Regions from separate parts of the Vibrio floridensis genome, predicted to be linked through region 3. Evidence: riboswitches for the same ligand, from Rfam matches in the RefSeq annotation. Region 3 holds a riboswitch; each other region holds the start of a gene.
What was found. A riboswitch is a leader RNA that binds a small molecule or an ion and turns the genes downstream of it on or off. The one in region 3 is predicted to bind thiamine pyrophosphate.
Positions count from the first base shown of each region.

Region 1: linked by a shared signal. The riboswitch ahead of thiC (phosphomethylpyrimidine synthase ThiC) and the one ahead of thiB (thiamine ABC transporter substrate binding subunit) in region 3 are both predicted to bind thiamine pyrophosphate.
Region 2: linked by a shared signal. The riboswitch ahead of thiD (bifunctional hydroxymethylpyrimidine kinase/phosphomethylpyrimidine kinase) and the one ahead of thiB (thiamine ABC transporter substrate binding subunit) in region 3 are both predicted to bind thiamine pyrophosphate.

Region 1 covers NZ_JAKGCY010000019.1:23,045-33,820, forward strand. Annotated here, with positions in the region: gene LZU85_RS19070 (LysR family transcriptional regulator) at 1-160, shown strand, start outside; gene LZU85_RS19075 (aminopeptidase P family protein) at 317-2,104, shown strand; gene thiH (2-iminoacetate synthase ThiH) at 2,286-3,410, opposite strand; gene LZU85_RS19085 (thiazole synthase) at 3,447-4,220, opposite strand; gene thiS (sulfur carrier protein ThiS) at 4,225-4,434, opposite strand; gene LZU85_RS19095 (HesA/MoeB/ThiF family protein) at 4,415-5,251, opposite strand; gene LZU85_RS19100 (thiamine phosphate synthase) at 5,241-6,575, opposite strand; gene thiC (phosphomethylpyrimidine synthase ThiC) at 6,578-8,521, opposite strand; TPP riboswitch at 8,668-8,766, opposite strand; gene crcB (fluoride efflux transporter CrcB) at 8,838-9,218, opposite strand; gene LZU85_RS19115 (multicopper oxidase family protein) at 9,342-10,727, opposite strand.
Region 2 covers NZ_JAKGCY010000010.1:94,338-105,113, forward strand. Annotated here, with positions in the region: gene LZU85_RS15015 (DUF294 nucleotidyltransferase-like domain-containing protein) at 1-1,105, shown strand, start outside; gene LZU85_RS15020 (exonuclease domain-containing protein) at 1,109-1,822, shown strand; gene LZU85_RS15025 (DUF3360 family protein) at 2,328-3,782, shown strand; gene LZU85_RS15030 (ACT domain-containing protein) at 3,947-4,342, shown strand; gene LZU85_RS15035 (bifunctional GNAT family N-acetyltransferase/carbon-nitrogen hydrolase family protein) at 4,426-5,958, shown strand; gene LZU85_RS15040 (mechanosensitive ion channel family protein) at 6,063-6,659, shown strand; gene LZU85_RS15045 (mechanosensitive ion channel family protein) at 6,828-8,444, opposite strand; TPP riboswitch at 8,720-8,817, shown strand; gene thiD (bifunctional hydroxymethylpyrimidine kinase/phosphomethylpyrimidine kinase) at 8,891-9,730, shown strand; gene LZU85_RS15055 (phosphatase PAP2 family protein) at 9,838-10,614, shown strand.
Region 3 covers NZ_JAKGCY010000015.1:71,566-82,341, reverse strand. Annotated here, with positions in the region: gene hflX (ribosome rescue GTPase HflX) at 1-1,067, shown strand, start outside; gene hflK (FtsH protease activity modulator HflK) at 1,113-2,312, shown strand; gene hflC (protease modulator HflC) at 2,315-3,292, shown strand; gene LZU85_RS17805 (DUF2799 domain-containing protein) at 3,632-3,991, shown strand; gene ppa (inorganic diphosphatase) at 4,062-4,592, opposite strand; gene fbp (class 1 fructose-bisphosphatase) at 4,734-5,750, opposite strand; gene mpl (UDP-N-acetylmuramate:L-alanyl-gamma-D-glutamyl-meso-diaminopimelate ligase) at 6,092-7,453, shown strand; gene LZU85_RS17785 (flavin prenyltransferase UbiX) at 7,470-8,114, shown strand; TPP riboswitch at 8,144-8,260, shown strand; gene thiB (thiamine ABC transporter substrate binding subunit) at 8,327-9,334, shown strand; gene thiP (thiamine/thiamine pyrophosphate ABC transporter permease ThiP) at 9,344-10,776, shown strand, end outside.

The DNA of each region.
Region 1 (10,776 bases), on a different contig from region 3:
CTTGCTGGCCGCCAAACAACTCGATTTACAGGTGCTGCCTTTGCCGATCGAATTTCCACCGATGGCATACACTCTGTTTTGGCACAAAGACAGAGAAAATGACCCAGCCTTAAGTTGGCTACGCAACATGATCACACAGAAAACCCTGCATCTTAGGTAAAAATTTCGCCAATTGATTGCGCTGTTGGGCTAAAATGAGTAGCTTAACCGCCGATAGTCCTCCGGGCTCATCTATGGTCTGTGGTCCTTACATGGAAGATAAGGAGCAGCTCCCAACCTGAGCAAACGGAGCAAAAAGAACAAAGGAATCGTACAGATGCACAAATCAACTCACGAGCGTGTTGTTGCCATTCGCACTTGGTTGCAGCAGCACAATATCGACGCTCTACTCGTCCCACACGAAGACGAATACCTAGGCGAATATGTTCCCGACCATAACGAGCGCTTACATTGGCTAACTGGCTTTACCGGTTCTGCCGGCGCTGCCGTTATCACCCAAGAAAAAGCCGCCATGTTTGTTGATGGTCGCTACACTGTTCAGGTGACCAAACAAGTTCCTGCCGATTTGTTTGAGTATCGCCATTTGATTGAAGAACCAGCTCTTGAATGGTTGCAAGAAAACCTCGCTCGTGGTGCATCGGTGGCCATTGACCCACGCATGCACAGCGCTGCTTGGTTAAACATGGCACAAGCGAAATTAGCGGGTGTGCTTGAGCTTACCATTCTCGACAGCAATCCGATTGACGAGTTGTGGCATGATCGCCCACAACCTGTGGTTTCTGACGTTCGACTGATGTCGACAGAGGCCGTTGGCCAAAGCTCTGCCGATAAACGTGCGAACATCGCACAGCTGATCACAAAGCAAGGCGTTGATAGCGCCGTTATCACCGCACTGGATTCGATTTGCTGGTTGCTCAACGTCCGCGGTTTGGACGTCTCTCGCTTACCTGTATTACTGTCACACGCGATTCTGCATGCAGATGGCCAAGTGGAGTTCTTCCTCGATCCTGATCGCTTACCTGAAGGGTTTGATGCTCATGTTGGCCAAGGGGTGCACGTTTTCCATCCTGAGACGCTGCAAGCTCGCCTTGAAAGCTTGACGGGCAAAAAAGTTCTGCTCGATGCCGGCACCAGTAACGCATGGTGTAAACTGGTTCTGCAAAACGCAGGCGCCGTCGTTGTCCCGGGTGCAGATCCTTGTTTGATGCCGAAAGCCGCCAAAAATGCGGTTGAAATTTCTGGCATGAAAGCATGTCACCTGCGCGATGGTGCTGCGATGGTCAAATTCCTAAGTTGGCTTGACGCACAAGTGGCACAAGGTATTTTGCACGATGAAGCAACTTTGGCCGACAAACTGGAAGCCATTCGCCGCGAAGATCCCACTCTGAAGGATTTGAGTTTCGATACCATTTCGGCAGCCGGAAGCAACGCTGCGATGTGTCACTACAATCATCAAAACCAGCCTCAACCAGGCCAACTCAGCATGGATACGCTCTACTTAGTTGACTCTGGCGGCCAATATCTAGATGGCACCACCGACATCACTCGTACGGTTGCCATCGGCCAACCTTCAGCAGAAATGATCAAACAGTTTACTTTGGCTCTGAAAGGCCATATTGGTGTGGCTCGTGCTCGTTTCCCGAAAGGCACTCGTGGCTATCAAATTGATACCCTGGCTCGTCAACACCTTTGGGCGGAAGGCTACGACTATGATCATGGTACTGGTCACGGTGTGGGCCACTTCCTGAGCGTGCATGAAGGACCAGCCAGCATTTCAAAACGTCAAATCGACGTACCCCTTGTCGAAGGGATGGTGCTCTCTAACGAACCGGGTTACTACCGCGCGGATGCGTTTGGTATTCGTATCGAAAACTTGGAACTGGTGGTTGAGAAGCAAACCCAAGGTGACTTCCCTATCTTGACCTTTGAATCTCTGACTCGCTGCCCAATCGACAAACGTAACATCAATGTCGATATGCTCACGCGTCCTGAACTCGCTTGGCTAAATGACTACCACCAAAAAGTGTGGGATGACATTAGCCCATTGGTTGAAGGTGACGCACAAGTTTGGCTACGTGAAGCGACGCTACCACTCAGCCACTGATAAGCAATAGACACTGCCATTTGCAAACAATAGAAAAAGGGTTAAGGCAAAATGCCTTAACCTTTTTGTTTCACGTGAAACACATCCACATGCCACTTTCGCTCTTTGCTGACATTATCGAACCGCGCTCAGACTCGCTCGATAACGACTGTATTGCCTAAGATAAGATTAGCTGTTTTGGTTAAGAGAACCGAGCCCCAGAATAGGCGGCATGCCAATCGCGCCATACGGGATCGAACCCTTTACTACGAATCATCTGCTCCACTTCTGCCGCGCTCCTTTCATCACTGATCTCAAACTGCTCGAGTTCAACATCAGGCATTGCATAACCGCCCGGCTGAGTTTTCGATGCCGCTGACATCGACGTGATACCCAGTGGTAGAACGTTATCACGAAACAGCGCCGACTCGCGTGTAGACAACGACAACTCGACTTCTGGATTAAACAAACGATAGGCGCAAATCAGTTGAACCAGCTGTTTATCACTCATCACAGATTTGGGCTGCAACGCCCCTGCGCAAGGACGCAAGCGAGGAAATGAAATTGAATAGCGTGTCTGCCAATAGGTACGCTCCAAATAGTCCAGATGCGCAGCAACGTAGAAGCAGTCCGTACGCCACTCCTCCAAGCCGATCAGTGCACCAATGCCAATTTTATCGATCCCCGCTCGCGCCAAACGGTCAGGCGTTTCGAGACGATAGTTGAAATTGGTTTTGTTGCCACGCAAGTGATGTTGTGCGTAAGTCGCAGGGTGATACGTTTCCTGATAAACCATCACAGCGTCCAAACCCAAAAGCTTCAACTCTTGATAATGCTCTTGGCTAAGCGGCTGCACTTCCATCGCTAGATAGTTAAAAGCGCGTTTGATTTGCGGCAGCACTTGGCGGAAATAATTCATACCAACCTTGCCTTCATGCTCACCCGTCACCAGCAAAACGCTGTCAAACTTCATTGCCTTAATCGCCGCCATTTCTGCATCGATTTCTTGCACCGTGAGTGTGCGGCGCTTTAGGCGATTCTCCATCGAGAAGCCACAATACGTACACGCATTGGCACAGAGATTGGAAAGATACAGTGGTATATAGAGCGATAACGTATTACCAAAACGTTTACGGGTTAACGCATAGGAACGCTGCGCCATCGCTTCTAGATAGTGCTCCGCGGCTGGCGAAATCAGCGCTTTAAAGTCTTCTAAATCGAGTTTGTTTTTACTCAGCGCTCGCTCGACATCGAGCGCGGTTTTAGCGTAGATCGATAATCGAATATCGTCCCAATTGAGCTGATTAAAATGTTCGACGAAACTCATGGTGTTGCTCCGGTCAACAGACGGCCCTTTCTTTTGCTAAGAAAGGCACTCATCGAGAAAAGAGGTCAATGGGCTGGATGCCACCGCATGCGACACTTTGCCAGCAAGCCCCGACTCATACGCCAAACGCCCTGCCTCAACCGCCAATTTGAATGCACGGGCCATGGCGATGGGATCACGTGCAGCGGCGATCGCGGTATTCACCAGCACCGCATCAGCACCCAGTTCCATCGCATAGGCAGCATGAGACGGTGCGCCAATCCCCGCATCCACCACAACAGGAACCTTCGCTTGGTCGATAATGATTTGTAAGAAGTCTTGCGAAACCAAGCCTTTGTTTGAGCCAATTGGCGCCCCCAAGGGCATGACAGCAGCGCAACCTACTTCTTCCAATCGCTTACACAACACAGGGTCTGCATGGCAATAAGGCAACACCACAAAGCCATCTTTGACTAGCTGCTCTGCTGCCGCCAAAGTTTCAATCGGATCAGGCATCAGGTATTTCGGATCGGGATGAATTTCCAACTTCAGCCAATTAGTGCCCAATGCTTCACGCGCTAAATGCGCGGCAAAAATGGCGTCTTTGGCGTTTTTGGCACCAGAGGTATTAGGTAGCAAATTAACACCCGCTGACAACAGTGGTGACAAGATGTCATCTTGCTGATTGTGGATATCCACCCTTTTCAGCGCCATAGTGGCAAGCTGTGAACCTGATTGTTCGATGGCTTGTGACATCAATTGGCTGTTGGCAAATTTACCGGTGCCCGTGAACAAGCGAGAATGAAATTGTTTGTCTGCGATTTTGAGCATGTGCTTATCCTCCAGCAATCGCCTGAAATAGTGAGATAGCATCACCACGACTGAGCGTTTTGGTTTGCCATTCGCTGTGTGGGACAACTTGATTATTGATTGCAAACACACAACCCAAGTTAGGTAGTGAAAGTTGCTCAATAATGGATGCCAACGTCGCATTGGTTGGCACCTCGTAGCTTTCGCCGTTGATGCTAATTGCTATAGTGTTCATTGCTTGATTCCTGTTTCTGAATCTGACAAACGCGGCAACTTGGATCTTTCACTACCGCCAATTGCTGCCAACTTAACTTGAGCCCATCAAACAGATGCAACTGATGGCAAGTGGTTTGAAACGCGCCCGTTGCCAGCTTTTGAATCGTTGCGATTGCCTGATAATTTCCCATTAGCCCCACGACAGGGCCAATCACCCCAGCATCACTGCACTTGGTCTGCGTGGCATTTTCTGCAAATGGAAAAAGGCAGTGGTAGCACGGAGCGTTTGCTGAACTCGTTGCCGACGAGGTATCTTGCTGGGATTGGATTGAGTGGTATGAACTAAAATCAAACGCAATGAATTGCCCTTTCCAGCCAATTGCCGAGGCCGACACTAATGGGGTACGTTGATTCAGGCAGGCTTGGTTGATCAGTTGGCGCGATGGAAAGTTGTCCGTACAATCGAGCACAATGTCCGCCAACATCACTTCCAAGTTGAGACGTTGCTCATCCAAACGTTGGCTAATGGTGCGAACGCGCAATTCTGCATTGAGCTGCTTCAACTGCTCTGCGAGTGCATCCACTTTGGGGCTGGCGAGATGTTGCTGACGAAAGGCAATTTGACGCTGCAAATTACTCTCTTCAACCACATCATCATCCACCAACACTAAATGGCCGACGCCCGCAGCAGCCAAATAAAGCGCCGCTGCGTTACCCAGACCACCGCAACCGACGACCAACACATGTGCTTGAAGTAAGTTGGCTTGCCCCAACTCACCGATTTCCGTTAATGCAATTTGTCTTTGATAACGAGTAAAGAGCCGATCATCCAACATGATTGGCCTCACTTGTTGGCTCAAGAGTATGAGTCGATGCTGAGTCTAAATGCACCTGTGTTGTGTTAGGTGTCATGACTTGCTTGAAGTACTCTATTACCGCTTTCACATCTTTCGCCAAGGTAATCGCTCTCACTACCGCTAATGAAGAGACACCACATTGCCATACCGTCGCCGCATTGCTTTGATCAATACCACCAATGGCTACCGTGGGAACGCCGGTGATGGACTCATCATAAGGTATGGTATCAATCAATTGCTGATAGAGTTTTAATCTCACCAGCCCTTGCGGTAATGAAGGCATTTGTTTTGTGGTGGTCGGGAAAATGTGCCCCAATGCGATGTAACTTGGCTGGAGTTGAACAATGCGTAACAGCTCATAATAACCATGCGTAGATAACCCTAACGCGATGCCTGCATTCGTCAGGGCGGCTAAATCAGCCACCTGCAAATCTTCCTGCCCTAGATGTACGCCATAGGCTTGATGCAGAATCGCTAACTGCCAGTAGTCGTTGATATAGACTTGCGCGCCATAGTCACGACCTAGCTGGATCGCACGCACAATCTGTTGCTCCAAATCGACTTGGTTTGGATCTTTAATCCGCAATTGGACCGTTTTAATCCCCAAAGGCAATAACTTCTCAATCCAACTGACATCATCAACCACCGGATAGAGCCCTAACTGTTGAGCGATAACCCGCGGAAACGCTTTTGTTAACCCTTTAAGATTGTGGCTTGGTAAGATGTCGAACTCATCCAAATGCAACACTGGGGTAGGAAACAAAGCAAAATCCGACACCCATGTTTCACGTGAAACATTCAACATCGCACGCGCCAAAGTAAGGCAATCTTCGATTGGGAAATCAAGTGCACTGAGTGTGACCACCCACGCCAAATGCCGATAAATCGATTCTACGCTCTCGTTTTGAGAGTGGTTTTGGCGTGATAAAAATCGTAGTGCGCGAGTTTCATCGGCTAAAGGATGTCGCCAAACATCAAACGCCTCACCTTGCACCCCTTGCAAATTGATCAACAGCGTCTTGGCATTGCACTCTGAGCGCAAATAGGTGGATACCTCTGTGAGAGCAAGCGAATGATGGTAGTGAAGCGCAAAGTCATGCGCTCCGAGATGACGACTATCGTTATGGATAAGATCCGTCTCGAATACGACTGTTTTGGCTGAAGAAATCAGTTGCAGTGTACGAGTTGGGCTAACGCCCAACTCAATATAGTCAATGGCAAAACCTTGCTGCTTTGCCAAGAACAAACACTGCTGAATTTCTCCCGTCAGCTCAATAATGGCAGAAGGAATCAGCAGTCTCATACTTAACCCTCTGCCACTTCTTCGTGACTCACTGCAGGATGGTACAACTCCGAACCCGACGCTTTGAATTCCGCGGACTTTTGCTTCATTCCTTCCAATGGGTCATCCAACAGCTTCACTTCTATCGCCTGTCCTGCCTCACCTTGTTGTCCTTTAGCGTACTCACGAACCTCTTGCGAAATCTTCATCGAGCAGAATTTTGGACCACACATCGAACAAAAGTGTGCCACCTTGCCTGATTCCTGAGGTAAGGTTTCATCGTGGAATGCACGCGCCGTATCGGGGTCAAGAGAGAGGTTGAACTGATCTTGCCAGCGGAACTCAAAGCGTGCTTTTGACAAGGCATTGTCACGAACTTGTGCACCCGGATGCCCTTTAGCTAAATCCGCCGCGTGTGCAGCCAGTTTGTAGGTTATCAAGCCAGTTTTCACGTCTTCTTTATTGGGTAGACCTAAGTGTTCTTTTGGCGTTACGTAGCAAAGCATGGCACAGCCATACCAACCGATCATGGCTGCACCAATCCCAGAAGTAATGTGGTCATAGCCAGGGGCAATGTCGGTGGTCAGTGGACCCAAGGTATAGAATGGTGCCTCATGACAATGTTTGAGCTGCTCATCCATGTTCTCTTTAATCATGTGCATCGGTACATGCCCAGGACCTTCAATAATCACTTGGACATCGTACTCCCACGCGATTTTGGTCAGTTCACCCAATGTTCTAAGCTCAGCAAACTGCGCTTCATCATTGGCATCGGCAATCGAGCCAGGACGCAAACCATCACCTAATGAGAGCGCCACATCGTACTTCGCACAAATCTCACAAATCTCGCGGAAATGGGTATAGAGGAAACTCTCTTGATGATGTGCCAAACACCACTTAGCGATGATCGAACCGCCACGCGAGACAATGCCCGTCACGCGTTTCGCCGTCATTGGGATATAGCGCAGCAGCAAACCTGCGTGAATCGTGAAGTAATCCACCCCCTGCTCAGCCTGCTCGATCAACGTATCACGCATCACTTCCCACGTTAGGTTCTCAGCAACGCCATTGACCTTCTCTAGTGCCTGATACATAGGCACGGTTCCAATCGGTACTGGGCTGTTGCGTAGAATCCATTCGCGAGTTTCATGAATGTTTCTCCCCGTCGACAGATCCATCACCGTATCACCGCCCCAACGAGTCGACCACACCAACTTCTCCACTTCTTCTTCAATCGACGAGGTCACCGATGAGTTACCAATGTTGGCGTTAACTTTCACAAGGAAGTTGCGGCCGATGATCATCGGCTCGGATTCTGGGTGATTAATGTTGGAAGGAATGATCGCGCGACCTTCCGCGACTTCACGACGCACAAATTCTGGGGTAATTTCCTTAGGTAGATTCGCACCAAAGCTTTGCCCTGCGTGCTGCTGAGTCAAAACTTCATCTTGATATTTGGCGCGCCCCATATTCTCGCGCAAAGCGATGTATTCCATCTCCGGGGTGATGATTCCCTTACGCGCATAATGCAACTGAGTGACACAATGCCCAGTTTTGGCGCGACGGATGCGAGGCAGATTGCCATATCTCAACTCGTCCAGCGTTTCATCTTCTAAACGCTCTTTCGTGTAGACTGAGCTGACATCATCAAGCACTTCGGTATCGGCACGCTCTGTAATCCACTCTTCTCTTAACTTAGGAAGGCCATTATAGAGGTCGATTTGATGAGTCGGGTCCGTGTAGACCCCCGAGGTGTCATACACTCTTACCGCTTCATTTGGCTGAAAGATCGGTGCCTCTTTGGTCCCGCCAACTAAGCTGTCTGCCAAGGAGATTTCGCGCATTGGCACTCTAATGTCTGAGCGAGAGCCCTCGACATACACTTTGGTGGAATTGGGATACGGCTGTACAGAAAGTGTATCGATGAATTGTTTAGCTTCCAGTCTCGCTTGCTTGCGATTCGACATAGCATTTTTCCTTTCTTGTTATGCTGGATAAAAAGGTTTTGGACAAAAATGCTTGGCGGAAAGTTGTGACAAGAGGCGTTGAACACACAATTTAGAGTTTCAATTTGTGGATTCAAGCTTTGATAAGACACCAGTTCGCACTGGTACAAGTATCTTCTCTTGTTCCCTTCGCAGGTTCTAACCTGATCAGGTTCAACGGATCCCGAATAAACGGTCTCAGCCCTAAGGCACTCCGACAAGTGAAGCGATTATATGAAATCGGCTTGGTTAAACCAAGCCGACCTGTTTAAAATTTGACTCAATTTCGCTCATTGCTTCACGATTTAAGTAATTGGAAGCCAACCCAAGCAGCAGTGATACTCAAGGTCACGTTTAACACTACGTTTAAGCCCATTTTGAAAAATGCGCCTTGCTGCATCAGCAATACGTTATCCATCGAGAATGTCGAGAACGTTGTTAGTGCACCCAAAAAGCCCAAACCGATTATTTGTCGCCATGGCTCTGTCGCCAACAACTCACTCTCAAAGGCGGCAATTAAGAGACCCATAATAAAAGAACCGACCACGTTTACGGTTAACGTGCCATAAGGAAAACCTCTGCCTAACAGCACAACACAGAGCTCTGACACTAAGTAACGAGAACAAGCGCCAAATGCGCCGCCCAAAGCGATGAAACCCAATATCGCAAATTGACTCATAGCAACCTCACAAATCTAATGGCCACATTGTAGCCACATCCACACAGAGATCGAGTACAAAAAACAATAATTTCATTTAGACAATGTATCTGTAAATCGCCAAGATTTAAAAAGTTACAGGAGTCACTTTACTTCAATATATCCCATTAATCCGGTTTTCATATGTTCAATTACGTGGCAGTGATACATCCAGCGACCGGGGTTGTCCGCAACAAACGCCGCTTTGGCACTGCCATTCTTGCCTAGCAAAACAGTATCCGTATGAAACGGTTCTGCGAGCATCTGGCCATTTAATTCCAATACGGTAAATGTGTGCCCATGCAAATGAATGGGGTGATGGTATTGCGTCACGTTCTTAAGATTAAATATGTAGGTCCGCCCTCGTTCTAACGTCGCTAAAGGTGCTGGAATTGAATCTTGGCTCATCCCCTCCCAAGCGCGTTTATTCACCAACCAAAAAGTTGGCAGAGCTTGGCCAGATTTATCCATCGGAGTAACAGCACCTTCCCACTCGAAGACAAAATCAATTTGTTCAGCCGTATCTAAATCTAACGGCGCAATAGGGTTGAGCGGCAATGTTGGCAGTATATTCTGGTTTAATAGGTCCGATTCAACCGATTCGAATGCACAAAGAGGAAACGGTAACTTCCCTTTCATTTGTCGCACATAGAAACGCTCTCCAACGGCTGGGGCAATTAACCCGAGATCAACCCTCATGCCAGGCCCAATCTTGTGCTCAGAGAGCTTATAAGGGGTTTTTATTGGGTTTCCATCTATTGCTATAACCCATGCGTCCGCACCTTCAATAGCGATAGGATAAGTGATGGTATTATCCACATTTGCGATTCTAAGTCTCGTCATCGCATTCGCTTTCAACGGATAGGTGGGCTCATGGGCGCCATTCACAGTTCCCCACTCACCGGGAGTTCCCATACGGGCACTTAAGCGTGGGGCCAATAACGATTTCCACTCACCTTTCTCATTGAGATGCCAATGCTTAAGCATTAGAGCATGGTCTTCATCAAAAGAAACTGGCTCTGCTTCATCAACAATGATTAACCCAACTAGCCCCATACCTAGCTGCTTGACACTGTTCATATGCGGGTGATACCAAAATGTCCCTGCGTCAGGTGGAGTAAAGCGATAGGTAAAGCTCTCCCCTGGCATAACGGGTTTTTGACTCAAAAAGGGAACACCATCCATCTCAATAGGTACACGCAAACCATGCCAATGGATTGTCGTTGGCTCGTTGAGTTTGTTGGTGAAGTGAATGATCACTTCTTCTCCTTGTCGACAACGAATCGTAGGGGCAGGGATAGCACCATTAAAGGCGAGCACATCCGTAGCAAAACCAGGCACCACCTCAGCAGTAGCCGGTTCTGCAGTCATCTCATAGACAAACCGCCCATGATGAAGCGATGTTCTACGCGAAAGTGAACACGCAGGGAGAAGCGTTAATGCGGAAAACGCCAATGAAGTTTGAAGAAAGCGGCGGCGAGAAATATCCATATGTGGCCTACTGATTTGATTGATTGCCTAAGTGTAACTAAATATTAAT
Region 2 (10,776 bases), on a different contig from region 3:
CTTACCTGTCGTGAACCACGGCAAAGTGGCCGGCTTGCTGACAACCACACATTTGGTACACAACCACCGCACCCAATCGCTGTTTTTGATTGAGAAAATCAAATACGCCAGTTCGCTGAATGCGCTGGCGGCGTTAAAAGAAGAGCGCCAAACCATTTTCCAAGCATTGGTCGAAAGTGGCGTCAGCGCGGAGATTCAAGGCAAAGTGATGTCGATGATCATGGATGCCTTTACCCGTCGCATTATCCAACTCAATGAAGAAGTGCTGGGCGCGCCTCCATGCGATTACGCTTGGATGGTGGCAGGGTCGCACGCGCGCAATGAAGTGCACATGCTCTCGGATCAAGACAGTGCTATCGTCCTTTCCGACGACGCAACCGAAGAACACAAGCTCTACTTTACCCATTTGGCCATGCGCGTGTGTAATGGACTTGCTGCGTGTGGCTATCCGCTCTGCGATGGCAAATACATGGCGGCGTCTCCCAAATGGTGCCAGCCTGTCTCACGTTGGAAAGAGTATTACCAAAAGTGGGTGGCGAGCCCGGAATACAACAAACTGCTCTCCATCAGCGTGTTCTTAGAAGTTCGCTCAATTCACGGCAGCCGTGAATTGGTAGAGCAGATCCAACAGCATCTGCACCATTGCATTCAGCAAAGTCCGAGTTTTATTCCTGCTTTGGTGCGCGATGCGATCGACACTCAACCGCCATTGGGCATTTTTAACCATTTGGTGCTGGAAAAAGGCGGCCAAAACAGCAACACGTTAAACATCAAAAAATACGCACTTAATCTCATCATCGATCTGGCGCGTATTTTCAGCTTAGCCGCAGGTGGTTCCCTAACCGGCACCGAAGAGCGATTCCGTTTTGCGGTCGAACACGGCACCCTATCAAAAGGCAGTTGCGACAACATCATTGGCGCTTATCGTTTCATTACTCAGGTACGTTTTCGTCACCAGTTGAATGCCATTTTGGCAGGAAAAACACCCGACAATCATATCTCTCCGGATAAAATCAGCAGCTTTGAGCGCAAACACCTCAAAGATGCCTTTAAGATCATCAGCGAGTTGCAGGATGTCGCCAAACTGAAGTTTGTTAAAGGCTAGATGATGATAAAGAAATGGTTCAAGCGCTGGGACACCATGCCCAGCCAAGAACAGATACGCCAACAGATCGTCGTTGAGTCGGCGTGGCCCGAAGCACTGCAAAACTACCTGAATACGCCGCTCATTGCTGAAGTGACGCCGCTTCATCAAGTCTCGTTTCTTGCTTTGGATTTTGAAACCACTGGGCTTGACGCAAAACGCGATAAAATACTGTCCATCGGCATGGTGGATTTGACGCTCGAAGGCATTAACCTCTCAAGCGCAGAAGAGATCCTGCTCAACCATGGCGCGTACATTAAAGCCGAATCTGCGCGCATTAATGGCTTAACGCCACAGGCGCTGGAGCAAGGTTGCTCGCTAGAGCAAGGGATGATGCGTTTATTTGAACGTGCGCAAGGCAAAGTTCTGCTCGCGCACAGCGCAATCATTGAACAAGGCTTTCTCCAAGCCTTTGCTCAACAACATTTTCAGCTTGCCAAATTGCCTTGCCACTTCGTGGATACATTGCAAATAGAAAAGCGCTTTAGCTATGCAGGGAAAAGCGGCCAACGCAGCAGTTTTCAACTTGATGATTTACGACGTTGTTATCACTTACCCGATTACCATTCTCATTCGGCCGCCAGTGATGCCTTGGCTTGTGCGGAGTTGTTTATCGTGCAAAGCAAAAAACTCGAACTGAATAAACAACGGCAGTTAACCACAGTCTTAATTAAATAATAGTACCTAAATATTTGATCGCTGTTATTAATCCCTCATTAAATATGCAACCAATAGAACAATTAACCAACACATATCCACGTTTGTTTAAAATAGTCACTCAACCTAAAAAGTGTAAGAATATATTTAATAATAGCCATACCGATTTAAATATCTCCAACAAATTGATAGTCAGATGAATATTCTTATTAATCCCTAACAATAAGAAGTTTACAAACTCATCCAGAAAAAATTAAATTTCACTTAAAAACAACAACTTAAATAAACAAAATCTTGTGGCACATATGAAACACCACCAATAAAAATGATGTACACATCATGTTTTTTTAGTGTAAAACACATGCATACATTTGGTTTTATATTCTATTTTACTAAAAACGTGCACTGGCTCGACTTAATTAACTTCGTTCAATCAATGAAAAACAAATAATGATTCACGTCAAAAATAAATCACCTTCCACCTCTAATAATAAATCAATCAAAAAGGATTTATTATGGAGTTACCATGAGCCAACACGAATCATCTAGCTATCAGTCTCGTCGTCGCAAGGCGAACGAGTTTTCAACTCGATCGGAATACTTAGAGCATGAGCTGAATATTCTTTCTTTCAAAAAATGGCGTGTACACTTACCTTTCCGTGACTTCGGTATTGAGATCGAAGACTGGGTACCTGCCATTGCCGCGACTATTGGTAAAGTGGTGATGGTCACCGCAATGGTGGCCGCTTTCGCCGCCCAGTTTGGCCTTTCACCTGAATTTGTTGCTGAAAACGTACGCTATGAGTTGATCATCGCAGGTCTTTTGTTTGTTATCTTTTTTTCCGCGATTTTAAACCCTAGAGCCAACTTAGCCGGCACGCACGGGCCCATGATTCCATTGATTCCACTTGTTGCCGCAGCGGGTGGACACCCACTCGCTCTAGGCATCATGGTTGGCATGTTTGGTTTGATCCTCAGCGCCACCAAAGGCGGCTCAAAACTGGTTCGCTTAACCGGTGAAGGGGTTCGCGGTGGATTGCTAATCTACTTGGGCGCGGTGGGGCTGATTAGCCAACTGAGCAGCTTTGAAAACTGGTCTATCGCTTCGGGTATGGAATCCGTTTCGTTTGTGGTGATCTCTACGACTATCGTGATCTACGCCTATTTGGCAAAAATTGAAAAACGCTGGTTGGCGATCCCGCTGTGTTCGTTAATTGCTGGCGTGGTTTCCTACTTAATGGGCGTGCCTTTTGAGTTCACCACAGAGCCTGGCTTACCAAACATGAGCCCATTCTACTGGTGGGGCGAAGAGACAGGGTGGCAATTGGGCTGGCCTGAGTTTGAGCACTACATTGCGGTGATTCCTTTCGCGATTTTGGCGGTTGCCATGTGGTCACCCGATTTTCTTGGCCACCGCGTATTCCAAGAACTGAACTACCCAAAAACCGCCAAAGATGCACTGATGGATGTGGACGACACCATGACGGTTTGTTCTATTCGTCAGATCATCGGTGCTGGCCTTGGTGGCGGTAACCTCGCCTCTTCTTGGGGAACGTACATGATCCCTGCGGCGATTGCCAAACGCCCCATCCCAGGAGGTGCTCTGCTTACGGGTATTCTCTGTATCGTTGCTGCTGTGTTGGGGTATCCGATGGATCTGGCGATGTGGGAACCGGTACTGCGCGTTGCGCTGTTAGTGGGCGTATTCCTACCGCTACTGGAAGCGGGCATGCAGATGGTACGTAACGCTCGTAACTCGCAAAGTGCGGGGATTTGTATGTTTGCTTGTGCGCTGGTTAACCCCGTTTTCGGTTGGGCAATTACCATGCTGCTTGATAATACCGGCCTCATTGGCAACCGTGAACGCAGCGAAACCTTAAACCGTACTGACCGTTTAGGCATTCCACTCGCAACCGTATTGGTTTGTGTTGGCGCATTAGCGGCGGTGGGTCAATTACCGGGCATTCCTGCACTTCTTTAATGCTTGTTTTGCCGAAAGATCCGCTCAAAGGGCGGATCTTTTTTTTGAATGCTCACTCAAATTAGCTAAACTGATCCGCCATTAGTTTGATTCAATGGACTTATTCTCTCTTGCTTCCTATGCTGCGTGAACACATATCCCGTCACGCAATACAAGGAAAGATCATGGCCGGCATAACCGATTTACAGCGCTTACTTCAATCAATGTCCCCGAAATTGATTGAGGGCGAATATGTTTTTTGCACCGTCGACGGCCCACTTAAGGACTATCTACACCTTAACCCCATCGCCACATTTCGTGAGCAAGAAGGGCTCACTTTGGTGCTCGAAGCTCAGCAAGCCGAACAAGCAGGGTTGACTACCGATAGCCGTTTTTGTTTGATTACCCTCACCGTCCATTCAAGCTTAGAAGCCGTCGGGCTAACCGCCGCTTTTGCCAGCAAGTTAGCCAGTTATGGCATTAGCGCCAACGTGATTGCTGGTTATTATCACGATCATATTTTTGTACCAAAAGGAAAAGCTCACGAGGCAATGAGCGCACTCACTGAGTTGACTGCGTAGAAAAATTCGCCAAAGCCCCCGCTTTGAAAAAACCGTTGCGATAATGTTAGAGTATAAAAAACGGTTATTCAGGATAAGGATATATGAAGACACCCACCCCAAAGCTTTCATTACGCATATTGAAAAAAAGTGATTACGATCAAGTGGCCAGTTTAATGGATTTGGTTTTTCACGACGTCGGCGGCGCTTGGCCAAGAATGACCATAATGGATCTCATTCATCAATTCCCTGATGGACAAATCTGCATAGAGGATTCCGGTAAAATCATTGCGGCAGCGCTCACCATCAAAGTGGATTATAACCGCTTCTCTCTCCCCCATGTCTATACCGATATCATCAATGAAAACAACGTAATACAACACAAATCAAATGGCGATGCCTTGTATGGCCTCGACGTATTTGTTCACCCGGATTATCGCGGGCTACGTTTAGGTCGAAGACTGTATGAAGCGCGAAAAGAGCTGTGTCGAAGCAATAACCTCAAAGCCATCTTGGCAGGTGGTCGAATTCCCGGATACAAGCCATACGGTGGAAAACTGCCTGTGGCAGAGTACATAGAAAAAGTCTCACGCAAAGAGCTTCATGACCCAATTCTCTCATTTCAGCTCTCAAACGATTTCGATGTGAAGCGCATCATGCGCCATTATCTTCCCGAAGATGACAGCTCACACGGTTACGCAACGTTACTGGAATGGGACAACTTCTTTTATGAAGAAGACGTCTATTCCGTTCATGACATCGAGAAAACGATTGTTCGTATCGGCATTGTGCAGTGGCAAATGCGCATGGTGAACGATTTGGAAGACTTGTTGGATCAGGCGGAGTTTTTTATTGATTCGCTGTCAAAATACAAAGCGGATTTCGCACTCTTTCCGGAGTTCTTTAACGCGCCTTTAATGGGATTGGCAGAAGATCAAAACTCTGTTGAAGCGATTCGCTTCCTCGCCTCGTTCTCTGAGCGTGTCAAACTGACCATGTCTCAACTTGCCGTGACCTACAACATTAATATCATCGCAGGCAGCATGCCTGTTTTAGAAAACGGCCAGCTTTACAACATTTCTTACTTGCTTCGTCGTGATGGCACGGTCGAGTCCCAGCATAAAATCCACATTACCCCGCATGAACAACGAGATTGGGTTATCGATGGCGGCGACAAAGTTTCTGTGTTTGACACCGATGCGGGACGTATTGGGATTTTGATTTGTTACGACAGTGAGTTTCCAGAGCTCGGACGTATGCTGGCTGAACAAGGCGTGCAGATCATTTTTGTTCCGTTCTGGACGGATACCAAAAATGGTTATCAACGTGTGAGAATTTGCTCCCAAGCGCGCGCGATTGAAAATGAATGTTATGTCGCCATTGGTGGTAGTGTTGGCAACCTGCCTAGGGTCGATAACGTCGATATCCAATACGCTCAATCGGCAGTGTTCTCACCTTCAGACGTGTTCTTCCCACACGACGCCACCATTGCAGAAGCAAGCCCAAATACGGAAATGATCATCTTTGCCGATGTAGATTTGGATAAACTCAAGCAACTGAACATGGAAGGCTCAGTGACCAACTTACGTCATCGACGAATGGATCTTTATGGTGGATTTACTCTTAAAAAAGAATAGATACGAACCAAGCCATTGACACTTATTATGAACACTCTTTTTTATTGGTGCTTTAGCATAAATAGGTTATAAAAACGCTCAACAAACCAATGAGTAACAGCTTGATGAATCAGTGGACTAATTTTGAACAGTGGAGTCAGTACATTCCTTCTGACTCCTTCCTCTTTAAACTCCTTATGGCGCTGGTGCTGCTCGCCGCGTATCAGGTTGTCAAAAAAATCACCAACCGTGCGGTGGCCAATTTGGCCCTCTCAAAGGGTGTGAATAAGGCAAGGCAAAGCTTTATTCAACGGGCGTTTAACACCGCGTTACTCTTTCTGTTCGCCTCGATTTTTTCGGTGATCGCAGGAATCGGATACGGTGATGTGTCGCTGTTCCTCTCTTCTATCTTTGCGGTCTTAGGGGTCGCCTTCATTGCTCAGTGGTCAATTCTTAGCAATGTCACCGCAAGTTTTTTGATCTTTTTCGTCTTCCCTTACAAAGTGGGCGATCGAATCAAAGTGGTGGACAAAGATGAAGACATAAGCGGGGAAATTCTCGATATCAGCATGTTCCATGTGCTGATCAAGCACGATAATGGCCATGTGATCACCTACCCCAATAACTTGATGTTGCAAAAAGCGGTGCTTAAGTTAGGGCAAAAACAGCCACAAAGCGCCAAATCAACCGCTCGTCTTTACACCAGAACCAAGAAAAAATAGCACTGCGCGTTGCCATTATCCCAACAACAAAGCCCTGTTCTCTTGCAGACGACTTGTCCTGCGAAGAATAGGGCTTTTTCATTGTGCGAGTTGGGGAGTTAAGTCACGAAAAGCTCAAACAGTGTGCTTGAGCATCGTGGTCATTCGCGGCGTTGTATCACGAAACCCCTACGGCAAGGCTTGTGCGTCAAACGTGGCAGGCACGATACGAGAACCATTGTTTTCAACAATTTCCATAATGCCTAAATGAAGCTCCTGCGCCGCCACTTGATAGACAGGTAAGCTCTTGCTGCCAATGTAGGCAAACACGTTAATCTCTAAACCATGGGCACCGAATCCTCTAAAGGTCACGCGCAGCGGTTTTTTATCTACTTTTTCGTGATTTTCCAGCAGCGCTTTGATCTCTTCGATGATCTTTTTTAACTGTGCCGTGGTGGTGCTGTAATCCAAACGAATGTCTGTTTTAAAACGGATTTTTTCTCGTTCGGAAATGTTCTCAATTTCCATCTCAGCCAACTTGGCATTGGGCACATGGATCACGGTGCGGTCAATCGTTCGCACACGCGTACAGCGCAGGCCAATCTCTTCAACCGTGCCACGAATACTGCCAAAACTGCAGAAGTTACCTACTTTAACGGGAGCCGCAGAGTAGAGCGTCATGGTACCGATGAAGTTCTCCAATGACTGCTTCGATGCCAGTGCCAACGCAACACCACCAACCCCCATCCCCGCTAACAATGCAGTTGCGTTAAAACCGTGATACTCCATCCAAGAAAGCACAGCAAACACGAGTACGATAATGCGAAAGAAAGTAAGAAATGGCCTCACCATCGCGGCACTTTGCTTATTGCCTTTGCCAATCAAACGCTCGCGCATCGCATACTGCAATAAACCGATGAGCGCCCACCCTAACCACAAGCTGGAAATGAAAAACAGGTAACCGTTATCAATAAAGTCTCGTGCCGTTACGGTAAGCGTCGTGTTGGAGAGCAATGAGTGATCCAGCCCCAACGCCAAGAAAAAAAGCAGTGGGCCAGAAAAAAGATTGGCTAAATCCTCTTTCATCTTCATTTTGCTGCGCCGGACCAACCAACTAACCAAAAGAGCGAATGGGGTAATCACTAAGAATGACGCAACAAGATAGGAAAGCAGTAACGCGATCTCCCACAAATTAAGTTTGAAAACATATCCACGTGGCACGTTCTCAATAAACCACTCGCTGAGTGGTCCATAACCCAGTTCTTCATAAAGTTTGGGTACCATCGACACCGTGGCATTGGAGATTTTCCAAATTTTTCCTAGGCTTTTACTCGGTACTTGCTGCAACAACAAGGTAATATCGGCATCCTTGATGGTGATGATACCAAACGAGTCTCGATATTCAGGGAGAAAATCCTCTTGTGCACCAGCGGGCGTGTCATTGATCTCCTGCAAATTAATCCAAACGTTACGCTCAATAATCGCGTGCAGCTGACGGGCGTACTCTTCGGCTTGATTTGGATTCAAATGAGAGGGCAAATAGCGCATATCAAGATATTTCGCCGCCTTGGCATAATTTTGCGCATACGCAGATTCCAAAAAGCCATTCAACGCGCCGCGAGGCGTGTCGCGTTGTAAGCTGTCTTTATACTGATAGGGCAACGAGAGCTCCGCATCACTGGCGGTGGTCGCACTGACATTTTGCTCTTCTGTCATGCCAAGTAATAAGCTACTGGGAATCGCCACTGCGATTGAGGGAAAAAAACAGAGACAAAGCAATGCTGCTTTAAGCGCATTTAAAACCATTTCACGTCCATTTGGGTTAGCAATCACCACTGAATTTTATCGTCCTATTCCACCTTCTGACCAGAAATAGTTAACATTGTGAATGAGTTGATGCGTTATATGGGATGAGCCAAATCTCTACTTCTCTATCCAACGTTCATTTAAAAACCATCCACCCCATCATCGCTCAGTTCCTTTGCGATCTTGCTTTCTGCCTTCCCTTACGACACAGATAAAGATTTTTCTCTCCCTGAGATTCTCTAGTTACATCCTCTCTGTTCGCTGCTATGATTCGGCCCATATAGTCGGGGAGCCATTAGGCTGAGATCGCAGCGCGAGACCCGTAGAACCTGATTCAGTTAATACTGACGTAGGGAACTATTGTGAAGCGGGGGCGTTTTCGTCCATGCTCTATCATCTAAACCGTGATAAACACAGTTCCTGTACGTCTTGTCATAGGATGCAAGATGATACTGACTTCTCTCAATCGACCTTCCATTCCCACCGTTTTAACCATTGCAGGCTCAGATAGCAGTGGAGGAGCTGGCATTCAAGCCGATATCAAGGCCATTTCCGCGACTGGCGGTTATGCGTGCTCTGTGATCACCGCTATTACCGCTCAAAATACTCAAGGGGTCACCGCTGTATTCCCTATTCCTGAACAACATATTGCTGCACAACTTGATGCGGTGTTTTCAGATTTAAATGTCCAAGCCGTAAAAATCGGTATGCTGGCAGATAGCCAAATCATTCAACTTGTCGCAGACAAAATTCGTCACTATCGCCCTTCAAATGTCGTGCTTGATCCTGTGATGATATCCACCAGCGGGCACGCCTTACTCGAACCTAAAGCTGTATCAGCACTCAAGCAGGAACTCATTCCGTTGGCCGATATCATCACGCCAAACCTACCTGAGTATGTGGAACTGACTGGCCAACCTTTACCCAATAGTGAAACCGAAATGAGCGAAGGGATCTCTGAGTTAAAGCGTTTGGGCTGTCGCAATGTGTTGCTCAAAGGAGGGCATTTAGAATATGGGGAAAACAGCAGTGATCTCTTGATCACCCCTGACGTGTGTGAGTTTATTCGCAGTAAAAGACACGCAACTCGCAACACACACGGCACCGGATGCACACTTTCATCGGCCATCGCATCGTATCTGGCCCAAGGACATCGCCTGCACAAAGCGGTGTTTCTTGCGAAACAGTATATATCGCAAGCCATTTCACATGCTGACGAACTTTCTGTCGGCAAAGGAAGAGGGCCTGTTAACCACTTTTTTGCTGGGCACATGCATGTTCGTTGAATTATGAAAACTCATCTTTCTTTTATCCACATGATTTGACAGCAACTTGATATAGAGGAACGACCCCGTCGCCTATAATCAGCGTTTTTCATCACATAAGCCATTTAATGAAAACGCTACTGATTGCCAAACGCCAACGATTACTGGCCCTGACTGTTTTGAGTTTGGGCCTTGTACCGATCATTATCTTGGGACAACATATCGACCTGTTCTCTCATGTCTCCGATGCAAACGGATTACTCTTTTCACTGCTCACCGACTCAGCAGGCAGCAAAGGCTTCATCATTACGCTTATCGCCTTTTCCCTACTGGCCTTATCGAAAACAATAACAAGGGCTGCGGTAGTAAAACAAATGCCTATTTTGGTTCTATTGCTCTTACTCAGTTTTGTCGGTAAATCTGCTCTCAAACTCGGGACCGAAGTACCTCGCCCCTATACGGAAGTCATCAGCACACACCAACTGATTGATTCGCCCGGTGCTTTCTATCAGTTAAGCCGACTGCAACAAAACGAGGTCATAAAACGCCTTGATGGTGAAGTGAGTCAATGGCGACTTCAACATTGGTTAGGAGAAACTGACTATTCTTTCCCTTCAGGTCACACTCTATTTGCAAGCCTTTGTGTTGCTTTCTTTGGTGGTATTTTTCTTAACCAAAAACGCTATTTGGCTTTGACGTTGACGCTCACTTGGGCAATAGCTGTGGCATACAGCCGCTTGTGGTTGGGTATGCACCACCCAGCCGATCTCTATGGCTCATTGGCATTTATCTGCTTGGTGGTCTTGCTTCTACCCCACTCGCTACCACTGCCTGAGTACATTGAGAAAACTTTGTTGGATAAGGGCATCATCGCTTCCGACGAAAACTCAAAGAGACAAGATTAGGCAAACGGTAGAAATGGGGATCAATAATGAAGCAGTAAAATGACAAAAACTGAATAGTGTTCAAAATGGGAGAGAAAAGAAGGTCGATTGGTAAAAGTAGGACAACCAAGCGACCAAAAGCTATTTAAGCTAAGTTAGTTTTACAACCAAAGCATAGAAAGT
Region 3 (10,776 bases):
CTGAAATTGTGATATTCAATCACGCCCTCTCTCCTGCCCAAGAGCGCAACCTCGAAAGATTGTGTCAGTGTCGAGTCATCGACCGTACCGGTCTGATTCTGGATATTTTCGCCCAACGAGCTCGAACTCATGAAGGTAAACTTCAAGTGGAGTTAGCTCAGCTTCGACATATTTCCACTCGTTTGATTCGTGGTTGGACGCACCTTGAAAGGCAAAAAGGTGGTATCGGTTTGCGTGGACCTGGGGAAACTCAGCTTGAAACGGACCGCCGCTTACTGCGTGAACGCATTAAGGCGATTTTGCGTCGTTTAGAGAAAGTTGCGAAGCAGCGTGAACAGGGGCGTCGTGCCCGAAATCGTGCAGAAATCCCGACGATCTCTTTGGTTGGTTATACCAACGCGGGAAAATCGACATTGTTCAACCGCATTACCGAAGCCGGGGTTTACGCTGCGGATCAGTTATTTGCCACACTTGACCCGACATTACGTAAGATCGAGTTAGCGGATGTTGGCCCTGCAATTCTTGCAGATACTGTAGGGTTTATCCGCCACCTACCTCACGATTTGGTGGCTGCCTTCAAAGCAACCTTGCAAGAAACGCAAGAAGCTGACATTTTGTTACATGTTGTTGATGCCAGTGATGAGCGTTTTCGTGAGAATATTCAAGCTGTTCACGTAGTTCTAGAAGAAATCGATGCTCACGAGATTCCTACACTCGTGGTAATGAACAAGATCGACAATATGGAAGACCAACGTCCACGTATTGAGCGCGACGATGAGGGGATTCCTCGCGTGGTTTGGCTTTCTGCGATGGATGGTCAAGGCATTGATCTTCTGTTTGAAGCACTGACGGAGCGCCTCGCGTCCGCTATGGTTGAGTGTCAGTTGCGAATCCCGCCACAGCATCAAGGTCGGTTTCGTAGTACATTCTTCCAAATGAAGTGTATTCAACAAGAAGAGTATGATCTGGATGGTAACTTGTTGATCGATATTCGAATGCAACAAGTAGATTGGTCTAGACTTGAAAAAAGAGAAGGGGCAGTTTTGCGTGACTTTATCGTCACTTAAAGGACTGCTACAGTATAACGTCATATCAAATGATGGAGCTTTCTAATGGCGTGGAATGAGCCTGGAAATAACAACGGCAACAATGGCCGCGATAATGACCCTTGGGGTAATAATAATCGTGGTGGTCAGCGTCCGGGAGGACGAGACCAAGGGCCGCCGGATTTGGATGAAGTGTTTAATAAACTGAGTCAAAAGCTGGGTGGTAAGTTTGGCAACAAGGGAGGGCGTGGGCCTTCAATTGGTGGTGGCGGTGCAATTGGCTTTGGTGTCATTGCCGTTATTGCAGTACTTGTCTGGGTTTTCGCTGGCTTCTACACCATTGGTGAAGCAGAGCGTGGTGTGGTGTTACGCTTAGGTAAGTATGACCGCATCGTGGATCCAGGTTTGAACTGGCGTCCACGCTTTATCGATGAAGTTACACCCGTTAACGTTCAAGCGATTCGCTCATTACGTTCATCAGGTACGATGTTGACCAAAGATGAGAACGTTGTGACGGTATCGATGGATGTTCAGTACCGTGTTGCGGATCCTTACAAATATCTGTTCCGAGTGACTAACGCGGATGACAGCTTGCGTCAAGCGACAGACTCGGCACTGCGTGCCGTGATCGGTGATTCACTGATGGACAGTATTTTGACCAGTGGTCGTCAGCAGATTCGTCAAAGTACACAACAAACGCTAAATCAAATCATTGACAGCTATGACATGGGCTTAGTGATTGTGGATGTGAACTTCCAGTCGGCTCGTCCGCCTGAGCAAGTAAAAGATGCGTTTGATGATGCGATTGCAGCGCGCGAGGATGAAGAGCGTTTTATTCGTGAAGCGGAAGCGTACAAAAACGAAATTCTGCCAAAAGCAACGGGTCGTGCTGAGCGTCTGAAGAAAGAAGCTCAAGGTTACAGCGAACGCACTATCAACGAAGCGTTGGGTCAAGTGGCTCAGTTTGAAAAATTGCTGCCTGAATACCAAGCTGCGCCGAAAGTTACTCGTGATCGTCTCTACCTAGATACGATGGAAGAGGTGTATTCAAGTACTTCTAAGGTACTGATCGACTCAGAATCAAGTGGCAACCTTTTGTATTTGCCGATTGATAAGTTGGCGGGGCAAGGTACTCAAACCGATACCAAGCGTAAAGCGAAATCTTCTTCAACTTACGATCAGATCCAATTGGAATCAGAGTCAACAAGTGATGATGCTCAAAACTCGCAGTCTCGTTCAACAGGTTCACGTCAAGGGAGATACTAAGAATGCGTAAGTTAATGATCCCTGTACTGGTTCTTGTACTGGCAGCACTACTGATGTCGCTGTTTGTCATCCCAGAAGGTGAACGTGGTATTGTGGTGCGTTTTGGTCGAGTACTCAAAGATACCAATGACGTTACCCGAGTTTACGAACCGGGTTTGCATTTCAAAATGCCGTTGTTTGATCGCGTGAGAACGTTAGATGCACGTATTCAGACAATGGACGGACGTTCAGACCGTTTCGTGACGTCAGAGAAAAAAGACGTCATCATCGATTCGTATGTGAAATGGCGTATTGAGGATTTCGGTCGTTACTATCTAGCAACGGGGGGTGGTAACACGCTAACCGCTGAAGCGTTACTTGAGCGTAAAGTGACCGACGTTTTGCGTGCAGAAATCGGTGCTCGTGAGATCAAACAGATTGTTTCTGGTCCACGTAACGGTGATGTGTTGCCAGAAAGCGTGACCAGCGCAGAAGTGAGTACTGAAGCGGCTCGCCAAGCTCTGGAGATCGATGGTGAACGTGACCTGATCATGTCGAATGTATTGAAGGATACGCGTGAAAGTGCCATGAAAGACTTGGGTGTTCGCGTGGTGGACTTCCGTATGAAGAAAATCAATCTTCCGGATGAAATCAGTGAGTCTATCTACCGTCGTATGCGCGCAGAGCGTGAGTCAGTGGCGCGTAAGCACCGTTCTCAAGGCCGTGAGAAAGCGGAAGTTATCCGTGCACAAGCGGAGTTAGAAGTGGCGACGATTCTGGCTGAAGCAGACAAAACAGCGCGTGTAACACGCGGTGAAGCAGATGCAAAAGCAGCGAAGATCTACTCGGACTCTTACAACAAAGATCCTGAATTCTTTAGTTTTATGCGCTCTCTAAAAGCCTATGAGAAGTCATTTGGATCTAAGAGCGATATTCTGGTACTGGATCCTAAGAGTGAGTTCTTCCAATACATGAATAACGCAAAAGGTGCTGAAAAGTAATTGAGTGGTGAAAGCTAAGCAATAGCTTGAGTGCGCAGTAACTCAGCAGCGCTAGACGACTAAACGTTGAAAGCGATATCGATGCCAGTCAGACTTTCTGACTGGCATTTTTTCTTTGGTTTTCTAGTGCTTAGAATGCAACTTCCTCAAGTAGTAATAGAACCATACCTTCTGCCGAATGGCATCGCTAATCATGGTGCGTGATCTCTATCCGTGTGTGTTTGAGCTATTGAAGTTGACCGACTTGGTCTTTTGAGGCGTATACTGAAATAGGCTTGTGTTGTCTTGGTCGATGAAGCGACGGCCTACGAGGGAAATATCCCAATAAGGAGACAGATCATGAAAGCAATATTTTCGACCGCAATTCTTATTTTGCTGGTTGGCTGCGTTCAAACCCCATTACCTCAGTCGGAGCAAGTATCAGATTGGCACCGCTTTGGCGAAGAAACTGCGTTGGATGGTAAGTTAGCTTTGAGTGAGGCTCGTTTACTCAAGTTGGCACAACCACGTGAGCTTTCCACTTCTTTGCTGACGTCATATCAAATGGGCTATCAAGAAGGTAAACAGCAGTACTGCCAACAGAATGCGTATTTGTTGGGAGTGATTGGTAAGCCTTACTACGGCATTTGTGATGATGTTGACCCTTTCTTCAAGCAAGACTACGTCTCTGGTCAAATGTCGACGGCTGGGGGTTTGTAAGAACAAAAAAGCGGTGATGATCAAAAAGAGCTGTGTTCACACAGCTCTTTTGTCTTTCAATGGGCAAGGATTATTTGTTCTGTGCACGTTGGTAAGAATCTAAGATCTCTTTACGCGCTGCTTCCACGTCTTCCCAGCCATCCACTTTGACCCACTTACCCGATTCAAGCTCTTTGTAGCGCTCAAAGAAGTGGGTGATCTGCGCTTTCAACAATTCAGGAAGATCGTTGACATCTTGGATGTGATCATACTCTTTGGACAGTTTTGAGTGAGGTACCGCGACGACTTTGGCATCTTCACCGGATTCATCCGTCATTTTAAGCACGCCCACCGGGCGACAACGGATAACCGAACCTGGCATCAATGGGTAAGGTGTTGGGACCAACACATCGACTGGGTCGCCATCCAGCGAAAGGGTATGGTTAACGTAGCCATAGTTGCATGGGTAGAACATCGGCGCTGACATAAAGCGATCAACGAACACCGCGCCAGACTCTTTGTCCACTTCGTATTTGATCGGATCTGCGTTGGCTGGGATCTCAATAACCACATACAGATCATCAGGCAGTGATTTGCCCGCCGGGACGTTATTTAAACTCATGAGTGATTTCCTTTTCTTTAGTTTTTGGGCTGAACGGTGATAATTTAGCCGCAAACAGGCAGAGCTGTAAACCGAGTGCGTTGGGCTTTCCAAAGTGGCTAACAAAAAGCGCCTGCTGTTGCAGGCGCTTTGTCTCATTCTTTAGGCTTCGTCACGGTGAATTTCTAAAAACTCTTCAACTTTTTTCACCATATTGGTGGAGCCGACGAAGAAAGGCACGCGTTGATGTAATTCCGTTGGTTTGATATCGAGGATACGTTTTATGCCATCTGAGGCCAACCCGCCTGCTTGTTCAATCAAAAAGGCCATCGGGTTGCATTCATACAGCAAACGCAGCTTACCCTGAGGGTGGCTTTGTGTGCTTGGGTAAAGATAGATACCGCCTTTGAGTAGATTGCGATGGAAATCAGCGACTAAAGAACCAATGTAGCGTGAGGTGTAAGGACGGCCATCTTCTGGCACATTTTCCTGACAATACTTAATGTATTTCTTCACGCCCATAGGGAAGCGAATGTAGTTGCCTTCGTTAATCGAGTAGATCTTGCCATCTTTCGGGATCATCATGTTTTCGTGCGACAGACAGAAGGTGCCGAGTGATGGATCGTAGGTGAAACCATTCACGCCATTGCCCGTGGTGTACACCAACATGGTGGAAGAGCCGTAAATGATGTAACCCGCAGCGACTTGTTTGTGTCCTGGTTGCAAGAAGTCTTCTTGAGTAGGAGGGGTGCCAATAGGAGAAACTCGACGGTAGATAGAGAAAATGGTGCCGACAGAAACGTTAACGTCGATGTTCGATGACCCATCAAGAGGGTCCATCAACACCACGTATTTGGCGTTTTTGTTTAGTTCTTTGTTAAAAGCGACCGCTTCATCTTCTTCTTCACTCGCTACGCCACACACTTGGTCGCGTGCTTCGAGTGCCGATTTAAACTTCTCATTGGCGTAGACATCCAACTTTTGTTGGACTTCACCTTGTATATTCTCTGCTCCCGCAGCACCAGTAATATCAACTAAGCCAGCTTTGTTGATTTCACGGTTAACGATTTTGGCCGCCAAGCGAATCGACGACAAAAGGGAAGAGAGATCACCGCTAGCGTGGGGGAAGTCCGCTTGTTTCTCAACAATGAACTCGCCAAGGGTGCGCATTCCAGACATGTTATTTCCTTAAACTTCGCTGAATAATGTTGGGGGAATTTGAGCGGCATCTCTTGATGGATGTGACGAAGGTTATCGTTTGCGCTCGAAGTAAGTGTAAGGTTTAGATCTTATTAATGGTAATGAAGTAACCGACGCAGATCTCAATTTGTTTGTCGAGTGCAACGGGTTGATTACATCCTTGGGTTCGATAAACCTAAGCGCTAATACGTGTAAATAATGGTCAGAAAAGCGTGAAAACTGGGCGAGTTGTGGCAGAAGCCAAACAAAGCCGCTCGCTTTTCTTATGGTTATCATGATAATGAGACGGTAGAAATTATTCAGATGGCAGGACTCAATTGATGCATATTCATATCTTGGGAATTTGCGGCACTTTTATGGGTGGCGCGGCAATTTTGGCTCGACAGTTAGGCCACAAAGTGACCGGTTCTGACGCGAACGTTTACCCACCGATGAGCACCTTGCTTGAATCTCAAGGTATTGAAATTATTGAAGGCTTTGACCCTTCGCAACTCAATCCTGCGCCAGATCTTGTGGTGATTGGTAATGCCATGAGCCGAGGCAACCCATGTGTGGAATATGTGTTGAATCACAACCTGCGTTATACCTCTGGGCCGCAGTGGCTGCAGGAGTTTTTGTTGCATGACCGCTGGGTATTGGCGGTATCGGGCACACATGGCAAAACCACTACCTCGAGCATGCTGGCGTGGATTTTGGAAGATTGTGGTTACCAGCCGGGATTTCTTGTTGGTGGCGTGCTCGGTAACTTCGGTGTCTCCGCGCGTTTAGGCGAAAGCATGTTTTTTGTGGTCGAAGCCGACGAATATGACAGTGCTTTTTTCGACAAGCGATCTAAGTTTGTGCATTACCATCCTCGCACCTTGATCATGAATAACCTAGAGTTTGATCATGCGGACATCTTTGATGATCTTGAAGCGATCAAGCGACAATTCCACCACTTAGTGCGTACTGTTCCTGGTAATGGCCGTATTTTGGCGCCCAAGCAAGACGTCGCATTAGCGGATGTGTTGTCACGAGGCTGCTGGAGTGACCAGGAGTTTTCTGGTCAGGACGGCGAGTGGCAAGCGGTCAAACTCAGCAAAGATGGTTCACACTTTGAAGTGTGGCTGCAGGGTGAGCAAGTAGGCACGGTGCAATGGGACCTAGTCGGCGATCATAATGTCGATAATGCGTTGATGGCGATTGCAGCGGCGCGTCATGTGGGTGTGACGCCAGATCTGGCTTGTGAGGCACTAGGGCGCTTTATTAATACCAAGCGTCGCCTAGAGCTGAAAGGGGAAATCAATGGCGTGGCGGTGTATGACGATTTTGCCCATCATCCAACCGCGATTGAACTGACTCTCGCAGGTTTACGTAATAAGGTGGGTGATAAGAAAATCATCGCGGTACTGGAGCCACGCTCAGCCACCATGAAACGTGGCGTGCACAAAGAGACTTTGGCAGCTTCACTCAAGCAGGCGGATGAAGTGTTCCTTTACCAGCCAGAGTCAATTGCTTGGTCGGTGCAGGACGTTGCGGCGCAATGTCAGCAACCGGCATTCACCAGTGATAACATTGACCAATTTGTGGCGAACATTGCGCAGCGCGCCGAGGCGGGAACGCAAATTTTGGTCATGAGCAATGGCGGTTTTGAAGGCATTCACGGCAAATTACTGACCGCTTTAGAGAATTCAACGCGCTAGAAAATACATACATTAGATGAGCATGAGAAACCAAGAAAAATCGATCACGTTAGCCTTTACGGGCGCTTCTGGCGCGCCTTATGGGCTACGTTTATTACAGCAACTACTGGCGGCAGATTACCGTGTCTACCTGCTGATCTCTTCTGCGGCAAGAGTGGTATTGGCAACCGAGCATGGTCTCAAACTGCCAGCCAATCCTGACGCAGCGCAGCAAGCGCTGGTGGCCCATTTGGCTTGTGATGCCGACAAGCTGGTGGTGTGTGGTAAAGACGATTGGTTCTCGCCAGTGGCTTCTGGCTCGGCCGCCCCTAAGCAGATGGTGGTTTGCCCTTGCTCGGCAGGGAGTGTGGCGGCGATTGCTCATGGTATGTCGGACAATTTAATTGAGCGTGCTGCGGATGTGGTAATGAAAGAGCGTGGCCAATTGATTTTGGTGGTGCGTGAAACGCCCTTTTCGACCTTGCATCTTGAAAACATGCACAAGCTTTCGCAGCTCGGTGTCACCATCATGCCCGCCGCGCCCGGTTTCTATCATCAACCGCAGTCGATAGACGATCTGATTGATTTTATGGTCGCGCGTATCTTAGATCATCTCGGCATTGAACAGGTTTTGGTGCCGCGTTGGGGATACGATCATCGTAATGACGGTGACTCTGTATAGCCAAGAGAGGTCATTCCGATTACAATCCGAACCACTCATCGGGGAGCTTATCTGTGTGCATCACAGAGGCTGAGATTAGGCCAGTGCCTAGGACCCGTAAACCTGAACCAGATAATGCTGGCGTAGGAATTGAGTCGGGATTAATTAGCAAGGACGATTAACACCTACCTCAAGCCTGTGCCGCTCAACTCATGCCAAATGGAGAGCGAGCAGTGAAACACACTCTAAACCTGATAGCCCTAGCGTCAATCACGTCAATGATGGGCATCTCTTCTTCTGCACTTGCGGCGGACAAAACCTTAACCATTTACACCTACGATTCTTTTGCCTCCGATTGGGGCCCCGGCCCGACAGTCGAAAAAGCATTTGAAGCTCAGTGCGGCTGCGATGTGAATTTTGTCGCGCTGGACGATGGGGTGTCAATTCTCAACCGCTTACGTTTAGAAGGCAGCAATACCAAAGCGGATATTGTTTTAGGTTTGGATAACAATTTGATGGCAGAAGCCAAAACCACAGGTTTGCTGGCGCCACATCAAGTGAACACCCAAGCGCTGTCATTGCCAAATGGTTGGGCTGACGACACGTTTATTCCTTATGACTACGGTTACTTTGCGTTTGTTTACAACAAAGGCAAACTGACGAATCCACCCAAAAGCTTAAAAGAGCTGGTGGAATCACGCGACGATCTGAAAGTCATCTACCAAGACCCTCGCACTTCAACGCCCGGTCAAGGTTTGATGCTGTGGATGAAGTCGGTGTATGGCGATGACGTGACGGGCGCATGGCAGCAACTGGCGAAGAAAACCGTGACGGTCACGAAAGGTTGGTCGGAAGCGTATTCGATGTTCCTCAAAGGCGAATCGGACATGGTGCTCTCTTACACCACCTCACCTGCGTACCACCTGATTGCCGAAAATGATGCGCAATATGCCGCGGCGGGTTTTAGTGAAGGGCACTACATGCAAGTGGAAGTCGCCGCAAAAGTGAAAAGTAGCCAGAACTCAGCGCTGGCTGATCAGTTTATGAGTTTCATTTTGAGCGATGAGTTCCAAGGTGCGATGCCTACGGGCAACTGGATGTATCCGGTAACGAATGTTGTTTTGCCTGAAGGTTATAGCAGTTTGACGGTGCCTGAGAAAGCATTGAGTTTCACTGCGGAAGAGGTGGCGAAGCAGCGTAAAGCTTGGATTCGCGAATGGCAAAGCGCGTTGACGTTTTAAGGCGTCGCATTGAATTCGGTTCCTAAATTGGGCATTGGGGTCGCGATGATCATCGCGACCTTTGTTGTTTCTGCTCTCTCGGTGCTCTTGTTGGCGACGCCGACGCTGGATCTCACGGCGGTATGGCAAGATCCTTATTACCGCCATGTTACGCAATTTAGTTTTCTTCAAGCGACGCTGTCGATGCTGCTGAGTGTCGGTTTGGCGCTTCCTGTCGCACACGCCTTGTCTCGGCGACATTTTGTTGGCCGCTCGCTATTGCTCAAATTGTTTGCGTCAACTTTAGTGCTGCCAGTATTGGTAGGCGTGTTTGGCTTGTTGGCCATTTATGGGAACAGTGGTTGGTTGGCGAGTGTATTGGCGAGCTTTGACGCCAAATTGCCCTTTTCGATCTACGGATTGAGCGGCATTTTGCTCGCGCACGTGTTTTTCAATTTGCCGTATGCAGCGCGATTGCTGCTGCAAACCTTAGAGTCGATTCCGGCAGAGCAGCACAAATTGGCGGCTCATCTTGGTATGAACAGCTGGCAGAAGTTTCGTTGGGTCGAATGGCCGCGATTGCGCCAGCAACTGCCACATGTGTGTGGCTTAGTGTTCATGCTTTGCTTCACCAGCTTTGCCACGGTCATGGCCCTCGGTGGCGGCCCAAAATCGACCACCATCGAACTGGCTATCTACCAAGCGATAAAATTTGATTTTGACTTACAAGCTGGAGCGCTACTGGCGATCTGGCAAATGCTATTGTGTAGCTTGCTGGTGTTGGCGTTGCAGCGATTGACTAAACCGCTGCCTGTCTCGGTTGGTAGCCACACCCGTTTCGTTCAATTAACCCCAGCTTCTAAGCGTCATTTGATGTGGGATTATGCGTGGATAGCACTGGCGACACTGCTGGTGGTTCCGCCGCTACTGTTTGTGGTGGCCAGCGGGATAAACAGCAAGCTCCCCGACGTGATCAGTGATGGTCGATTTTGGTCCGCTCTGGGGGCCTCGTTACGTGTGGCGTTTGGCGCCGCCACGTTAGCCGTGGGCGCGGCGATTGCTATTTTGCTCACCAGTCGTGCATGGCGGTTGCGTGGTCTACGATACCCCGCAGACGGCATTGAGATGGTGGGCACCATCATCTTAGTGACGCCAGGTTTGGTGGTGAGTACGGGGCTGTTTTTATTGCTGCGCAGTTTTGCAGATGTGTTCAGTTTGGCGCTGTTGATCGTCATCATCGTCAACAGTTTGATGGCATTACCGTACGCCATTAAAACGCTCGCTCAGCCGATGTTGCATTGCGAGCAGCAGTACCAATACTTGGCTGCCACACTGGGCTTAAGCGGGTGGAATCGTTTTAAAATCGTTGAGTGGCGCGCACTGCGTAAACCTTTCGCCAATGCGTTTGCGCTCTGTTTTATGTTTTCCATAGGTGATTTGAGCGCAATTGCCTTATTTGGTAG